3 regions of the Shewanella halotolerans genome follow, and region 2 is predicted to be linked to each of the others. Evidence: predicted binding sites of a transcription regulator. Region 2 holds the regulator's gene; each other region holds the start of a gene.

Region 1 (2,270 bases), 1.6 Mb from region 2:
CTAGGTAGCGTTGCAGCTCACTGCTACTCTCCTGTACCTGGATCAGGGCATCGTTAAGCATGTTACCCACCCCTTTAAGCTCGGGATCGTAACCTTCGAGCTCTTGGGCCTGATCCAGACTCATGTTGAGCAGCGATTCTATGGCGCCCTCTTCATTATCCTGTAGCAGGTAGAGGGTGCGCTGGCAGGCCTGGATTAGGGCAGTGCCGTTGGCCAGTTTCTTATGCTCGGCCTCTATCTCGTCAAACTCTTCTTCGCCCAGGGCGAATTCGTCCAACTCTTCGACCTGATATTGCAGCAGCTGCTTGCGGGCGATGCGCTCATGTTGCGACTGCTGTAGCTGGCTCAACTCCTTTTGGATCAGCTTGAAGCGCTGGTAGCTGGCGCTACAGGCTTCGAGCAACATCTTGTGGTTGGCATAGCTGTCGAGCAGGGTAAGTTGATGCTCACTCTTTAACATGGCGTGGTGGGCATGTTGGCCGTGAATGCCGATAAGCAGCTGGCCTAGGGCGCGCATCTGGTTGAGGGGCACAGGGTTACCGTTGATGTAGGCGCGTGAGCGACCGTCGCTGCCTATGGTGCGGCGCAGGATACATTCGTCGTCTAGCTCAAGGTCATTGTCTTCTAACCAACGTTTGGCCAGCGGGATATCGTCGAGGGCGAAGCGGGCACTGACTTCGGCCTTGCTGGCGCCCGGTCTGACGGTATTGGCATCGGCGCGATTGCCCAGGCATAAGCCTAAGGCATCGATGGCAATCGACTTCCCCGCGCCGGTTTCGCCTGTGATGCTGGTCATCCCAGACTTAAAGTCGAGTTCTAAAAAGCGGACAATGGCAAAGTTATTGATGCTGAGCTGACAAAGCATGATGACATCCTTTTACAAAGTACTGTATTCATGTACAGTATATACTGAATTTTTATACAGTAAATACCTGTGTGCTTTTTACCCATGAAAATAAGTTTTAGGCTCTGCAGTCCGACAAAACAAGCCTGTTCGTTAGAACAAGCCTATTTGTTAAAACAAGCTTGCGCTGCCCGAATCCAGCCAATGGTGCAGCAGCGGAATGGTGGCAAAGCTGATCACTATTCCCAGGCTGATGGTCTGGGCGCTACTGGTGGCACCTACGTTGAATCTGTGGGCCAGCAGGTAGACGCTGGCGGCGGTGGGCAGGGCGGCCAGAATCACCCCCATCTGTAGCAGTTGTCCGCTTACCCCTAAGGCGCCCAGTAGCAGATAGGCCAGCAGGGGCTGTAGCAGCAGCTTACTCAGGTTAAGCATGGCCAGCTCGGCAAGGCGTGACTGAATGCCGGCGGCGTTTCTGCCCCCCTGATTGGCCTTGCACAGCACCATGCCGATGGCGAACAGGGCGCAGGGGCTGGAGGTCATGCCAAATTGCCGGATGATCTCGGCGATGGGGCGATAAAGCTCAATATGGGCGGCGGATATCGCTACCCCGGCCAGGCTTCCCAGTATGATGGGGTTTTGAATGAGGGCGAAAAATACTGTCTTGAGTGCGCTATCTGTCTGTCCCTGAAACAGCGCCAGCTGGGCCAGCACTATGGCAAATATGGTTACCGATAAAAGGCTAGCCAAGGCGGCTGCGGCCAACGCCAGTTGATCGCCGGGAAACAGCATCATCATCAGCGGAATGCCGATGAAGGAGGTGTTACCAAAGGTGGTGTTGAGGGCGCGAATGGCCGCGAGGGGCTTATCCTTGGGCTGTAACCAGAGTGACAGCAGGCCGGTTAGCAGATAGATGAGTGTCATGGCCAGGCTGTAGCCGCCAATAAATCCCCAGTTGGCGATCTCTTCGATCGGGGTCTCGGCCAGCACTATCATCATGATCGCCGGAAAGGCGATGTAATAGACATACTGATTGAGGACGTTGTCGCTGCCCTCGGGCAGTAGCCGCGCCTTTTGCACGATAAAACCGGTGACCATGATGCCAAACACGACAAAGAGTGGCGAGAGAGTGGTTAACATAGGGAGGCGACTTCCTTGGCTTGGATCCGAGCGGTGATAAACCGAATACGCCGTTAGGGTATCACTTTGCCCGCCGCGTCCCTATAACGCTAAAGTCTAATGCTTGGGGCTGGAGCGCCGATGGAGTGGCTTAGGTGGCGGCAATATCCCCAGCTCCTGGTAGAAATGGATCTGGCGCCTGAGCTCAAACAGGGAGCCGATGCGTCGCTGCTCCCCTAGGGTGAGGCACCAGGTATTTGTTAACCCATCTGGGTTGGTGAGCACAAATCCCTGGTAGATAAGTTTG
Region 2 (2,270 bases):
GGGCATATCTGCTGCGAGTATGGTGGGCGTAAATAGCAACGCCAGCAAACAACACAACACTTGCTTCACTAGACTTCTCCTCTGTCAATTGCGAAGGCAACTACAAAGAAGAGCCACACAGTATGTCTCGGCTCTATGCAAACTCTTCAGTTCCCAAAAAAGCAACGATGACTTCAAAGTGCGTCGGTGGTGAATCTCTTGTTCTGCTGGTGGTGACCACGCTTGCACTTACGGCTGAATATATCAGACCAATTTCAGCTTCCGTAGGCGAGGTAGTACAGGTTCATTTTCGCCGCTCAAGCCGACAACCAAATTGTGCGATATAACAAATAATCGTTGATATCTCTTACTAACTTAATGGCTGTTTAAATATTGATCAAGATCACTTTTATTTTATTTTTCTAAACAAAACAGACACAAAAACGCCCCTGGCGGGGCGTCTGTATGGAAAGGTAAAGCGCGGAATATCAATGCAGCGAACTGAACAGACTCAAGGTCTGGCCGCCGAGATCCTCTTGGGGAAAAGGGTTGGCAGGTAAGTGACCATTCGCATCTTCGATTACCACCCCCAGGGCGCGGGTATTCTTGGCAACTATCTGTAGGCGACGACTGTCACGGGCATCCAGGGTTTGTGCCCAGCAGATCACCGCACTGGATGTACCACTTGTGAGGGCTTTTTCCATCGCCCACAGGGTTTCGACCTCATCCTTGGTGTGTACCAAGAGGATGCGATCCATACGCACACCGCCGTCGGCCAGCATCTGCTTGTAGCCTATATTAGGTGGGCTGATTAACACCACCCATTGTCCCTGCTGACTGAGTCGAGCCAGTTCCGGGGTGAGGGCCTGCAGCTCCTGCTTGCCCTGGGTCGAACTTGCCGTAGTCGAGATAGTGTTGCCATCGCCGCGCTTTAGTGAGCTGTCGAGATCGACCCACAGTCCTGGATGGCGTGGCGCCATGCCCATTAGGTTGTTCATTGCCAGTCTCCATTTCGAATAACGCCGACGGCCAGGCCTTCGATGCTCAGGCTCTGGGTGGTGAGGTCCACCACGATAGGGGAATACTCTTCATTTTCGGCATGCAGATAGACGGTACTGCCACGTTTCTCGAAGCGTTTAACCGTTACATCATCTTCCACGCGGGCCACGACTATCTGGCCGTTTCTTGCCTGTTCGACCTTATGTACCGCCAGTAGGTCGCCCTCGAGAATACCTATATCTTTCATACTGTCACCCCTGACGCGCAGCAGAAAGTCGGCGCTGGGGCGGAACATGCTAGGGTCAACCTGATAGTGTTGTTCCACATGCTCTTGGGCCAGGATAGGCTCACCTGCGGCCACCTGACCTATGAGGGGCAGGCCGAGATCTTCAGGCTCTTCCTCTTGGGTCAGCTTGATGCCACGTGAGGTGCCGGGCATGATCTCGATGCAGCCTTTCTTGGCCAGGGCCTTGAGGTGTTCCTCGGCGGCGTTGGCGCTCTTAAAGCCTAATCGACGCGCAATCTCGGCACGGGTAGGCGGCATGCCCGTGTCGGCTATATTGCGTTTTATCAGATCTAAAATCTCGGCTTGTCTTGGGGTTAAGGGTCTCATGATTAATCCTGTCTTTCCATACAGTACCTGTCAGTATATACAGTATTTTATACAGTGCAAGTATTAACCAGATTTTCTCCCAATCCCATCAAGCGATTAGCGCCTAAAGTGTGATTGATTAGCCGAGATGCGTCTGTTCAAGTGAGAGCAGTAGATGATGGTAATCGTCGATGGCGGGGAAGTCGGCAAACTGCTTGTGAGGCTTCTGGCTGTCGGGATTCTTGATCCCCAGCTGGTAGCCAACGCCGGCCTGCTTGGCCGCCTGCAGTATGGGCTCGCTGTCGTCGATAAACAGGCAACGGCTGGGATCCAGGGAAAACTGACTAAACAGGTGACGCCAAAATTGTGGGTGTTCCTTGGGATAGCCGGTTGCGTGACTCGAGAGCATCTCATCGAGTCCGTTAGCCAGCTCTGTATGCTCGAGTTTCAGTGCCAGACTGTGTGGGTGGGCGTTGGTGACCAAGATGCGCCGCTTGCTGTGTCTGGCCAGTGCGGTGAGAAAGGGCATGCTGTCCTGACGCAGCTGGATCCGGTCGACCAGAGTGTGGTGCAAAGCCAGAATGTCCAGACCCAGCTCCTGTTGCCAATATTCCAGGCAATACCACTCCAGGGTGCCGAAGACCTTAGCATAGGCTGTCTCCACTAGTTGCTGAGCCTCGACCTTAGGGATCTGCCTTTG
Region 3 (2,270 bases), 1.5 Mb from region 2:
TGGCGCTGTCTTCCTTGGCCATCATCTTCCACAGCTTCTGCAGATTCTCCAGGCGCTGTAACATGAAGCCGGTTTCGCTTAGTAGCTGCTCAGATTGATGCTTAGGTAGCTCGCCATCCTTAATCGCCTCGTTGAGCAGTGCCAGCATCTTGTTAAATTGCTTGAGCGCACTGCTCGACGCCGTGGCCAGGTTTTCCGCCAGCATGGTTAAGGCCGCCGGTAGCTTGCCGTGTTCGAAGCGGATGCGCCGCTCGGGGTTATCAAATTTGGACGCCTGGCCGTCGCAATATTGGGCGACGCTGGTTAGTAGGCTGGTGAGATCGTTGATGTGATCTAGCATGGCCTGGGCGGGGGCTATGATGTTGTTGCTCTTGAGCTGGTTCTGCAGCTTGGCGCTGGTCTTGCCGACTTTTTCAAGCCAGTCGATGGCGCCCCTGAGGGTTGCCTGAGCGCTTGAGAAGTCTCTGGCCACTATCGGTAGGTGATGGGCCTCGTCGATCACATAATAGAGTTCTTCCGGATCTGGCAGAATCACCCCGCCGCCCAGTTCGAGATCGGCAAACAGCAGGCTATGGTTGGCAATTAGTACGTCCCATGTGTCTACATCTTCACGGGCCTTATGGAAGGGGCAGTGTCTGTGGCTGGCGAGTTGTCTGTGGCAGCTGTGTTTATCGCAGGCGATCTGCTGCCAAAGGTGATCGGGCAGCTGCTGAGACAGTGTGTCGCGCTCGCCGTTCCAGCGTCCTTCGTGAAAATCTTTCAGCAGGCCTTGTAAGAGCTCGACCTGGCTATGGTCAGGTTTGGTCTGCCACATGGCCATCTGAGTGCCGTCATCGCCGCCGATCAGCATCTCAAGCTTAGAGAGACAGACATAGCGCTGACGCCCCTTTACCAGGCCGAAGGTGAAATTAAGCCCTGATAGCTTGGAGAAGAAGGGTAAGTCCTTGTTGAGTAGCTGCTCCTGCAGGGCAACCGTGGCGGTGGCGATACAGACCTTCTTCTTACTCGCTAAAGCCAGAGGAATCGAACCTAAGATATAAGCCAGCGACTTACCTATGCCTGTGCCTGCCTCGACCACTATGATGCGTCTATGCTTGTCATATTCACCAGCGAGTGTCTTGGAGATCTCGGCGACGATATAATTTTGTTCCCGGCGCGATCTAAAGTTAGGCAGGGCGGCGGCAATCTCTTTGTAAATCGTTCGGATCTGGGTTTTAACGTCGGCAGATAACATGAAGGCTTAGTGCTGGCAAATAATGCTGTACATAATAACAGTGATTACATAGCCTAAGAAGAGTAGAAGTAAGGAATTCACGACTTATTTGTTGTCGTGTCATCTAATATGTTGAAATTAATTGGATAATAGCCAGGCTTGCATGATTTAAACACCCCGCTGGTGAGCGTAGAAGGGCGGATCTTAACCCGTCACCACCAAGGCAGCGAATTACATTATTACCTTAGTACGGCCGAAGGGCCGGTTCGGGTCATTGTGCCCAATGGCGAGCGCATCTGTTTTTGTCGTACTCAGGATGAATTGAGCCTGCTCGGGGGCAACCATGAGAGTGGTGTGCGCAGCGAAGCACTTAACTTAACCACCTTTGACGATGAGCCGGTCAGCGCCCTCTATTTCGCCAATAATCAAAGTTTTCGTCATCTTAGCCGTATTGCCACGGATAAGGGGATCTCCCTTTATGAGTCTGAGCTCAGGGCAGAGCAGCGTTATCTCATCGAGCGTTACATCGCCTTGGACGTAGAGTTTATCGGCCGCTGGCAAAGCCAAGCACTAGACACGCCCACGCTCATCGCCGAGAGGGCCAGACGGAGTGAGCTAGATGTTAATCGAGAAGTTAAGCTGGCTGTGGTCTCGCTGGATTTCGAATGTGCCATGGATGGAGAGCTTTTTAGTGTCGGGCTGTACGGCCAATCGGCCAGCGGCGAGCCCTATCAGCAGGTGATCATGGTGGGGGAGGCGTGTGACTCGCCGCCTGAGTATCTCTCGCTTGTGCCCAATGAGGCGGCATTAATTAAGGCGCTGCTGGATTGGTTTAAGCTCAATGATCCCGACATCATCATAGGCTGGGCGGTTGTGACCTTCGACCTGGCGCTCTTGTATCGCAGGGCCAAGGCGCTCAATGTTCCGTTAACGCTTGGCAGGCTAGGCACGCAGCTTTCCTGGCGTGTCGATAACAAATACCGACCCGAGACCTTAATCTTGCCTGGCCGTGTGGTGCTCGATGGCATCGACTGGCTCAAGGCGGCCTTCTATCAGT

Evidence for each region. The regulator LexA, encoded in region 2, represses DNA repair genes until DNA is damaged. The targets are predictions, from matches to a motif close to TACTGTATNNNNATACAGTA.
Region 1: the regulator LexA is predicted to act here: its motif matches at 886-905, upstream of recN (DNA repair protein RecN).
Region 3: the regulator LexA is predicted to act here: its motif matches at 1,258-1,277, upstream of dinG (ATP-dependent DNA helicase DinG).

What each region holds. Positions count from the first base shown of each region.
Region 1 covers NZ_CP080417.1:3,232,012-3,234,281, reverse strand. Annotated here, with positions in the region: gene recN (DNA repair protein RecN) at 1-865, opposite strand, end outside; gene K0H81_RS14070 (AEC family transporter) at 1,016-1,984, opposite strand; gene K0H81_RS14065 (hypothetical protein) at 2,081-2,270, opposite strand, start outside.
Region 2 covers NZ_CP080417.1:135,657-137,926, forward strand. Annotated here, with positions in the region: gene coxB (cytochrome c oxidase subunit II) at 1-69, opposite strand, end outside; gene K0H81_RS00625 (cell division inhibitor SulA) at 468-977, opposite strand; gene lexA (transcriptional repressor LexA) at 974-1,591, opposite strand; gene yrfG (GMP/IMP nucleotidase) at 1,710-2,270, opposite strand, start outside.
Region 3 covers NZ_CP080417.1:1,667,653-1,669,922, forward strand. Annotated here, with positions in the region: gene dinG (ATP-dependent DNA helicase DinG) at 1-1,234, opposite strand, end outside; gene K0H81_RS07235 (DNA polymerase II) at 1,373-2,270, shown strand, end outside.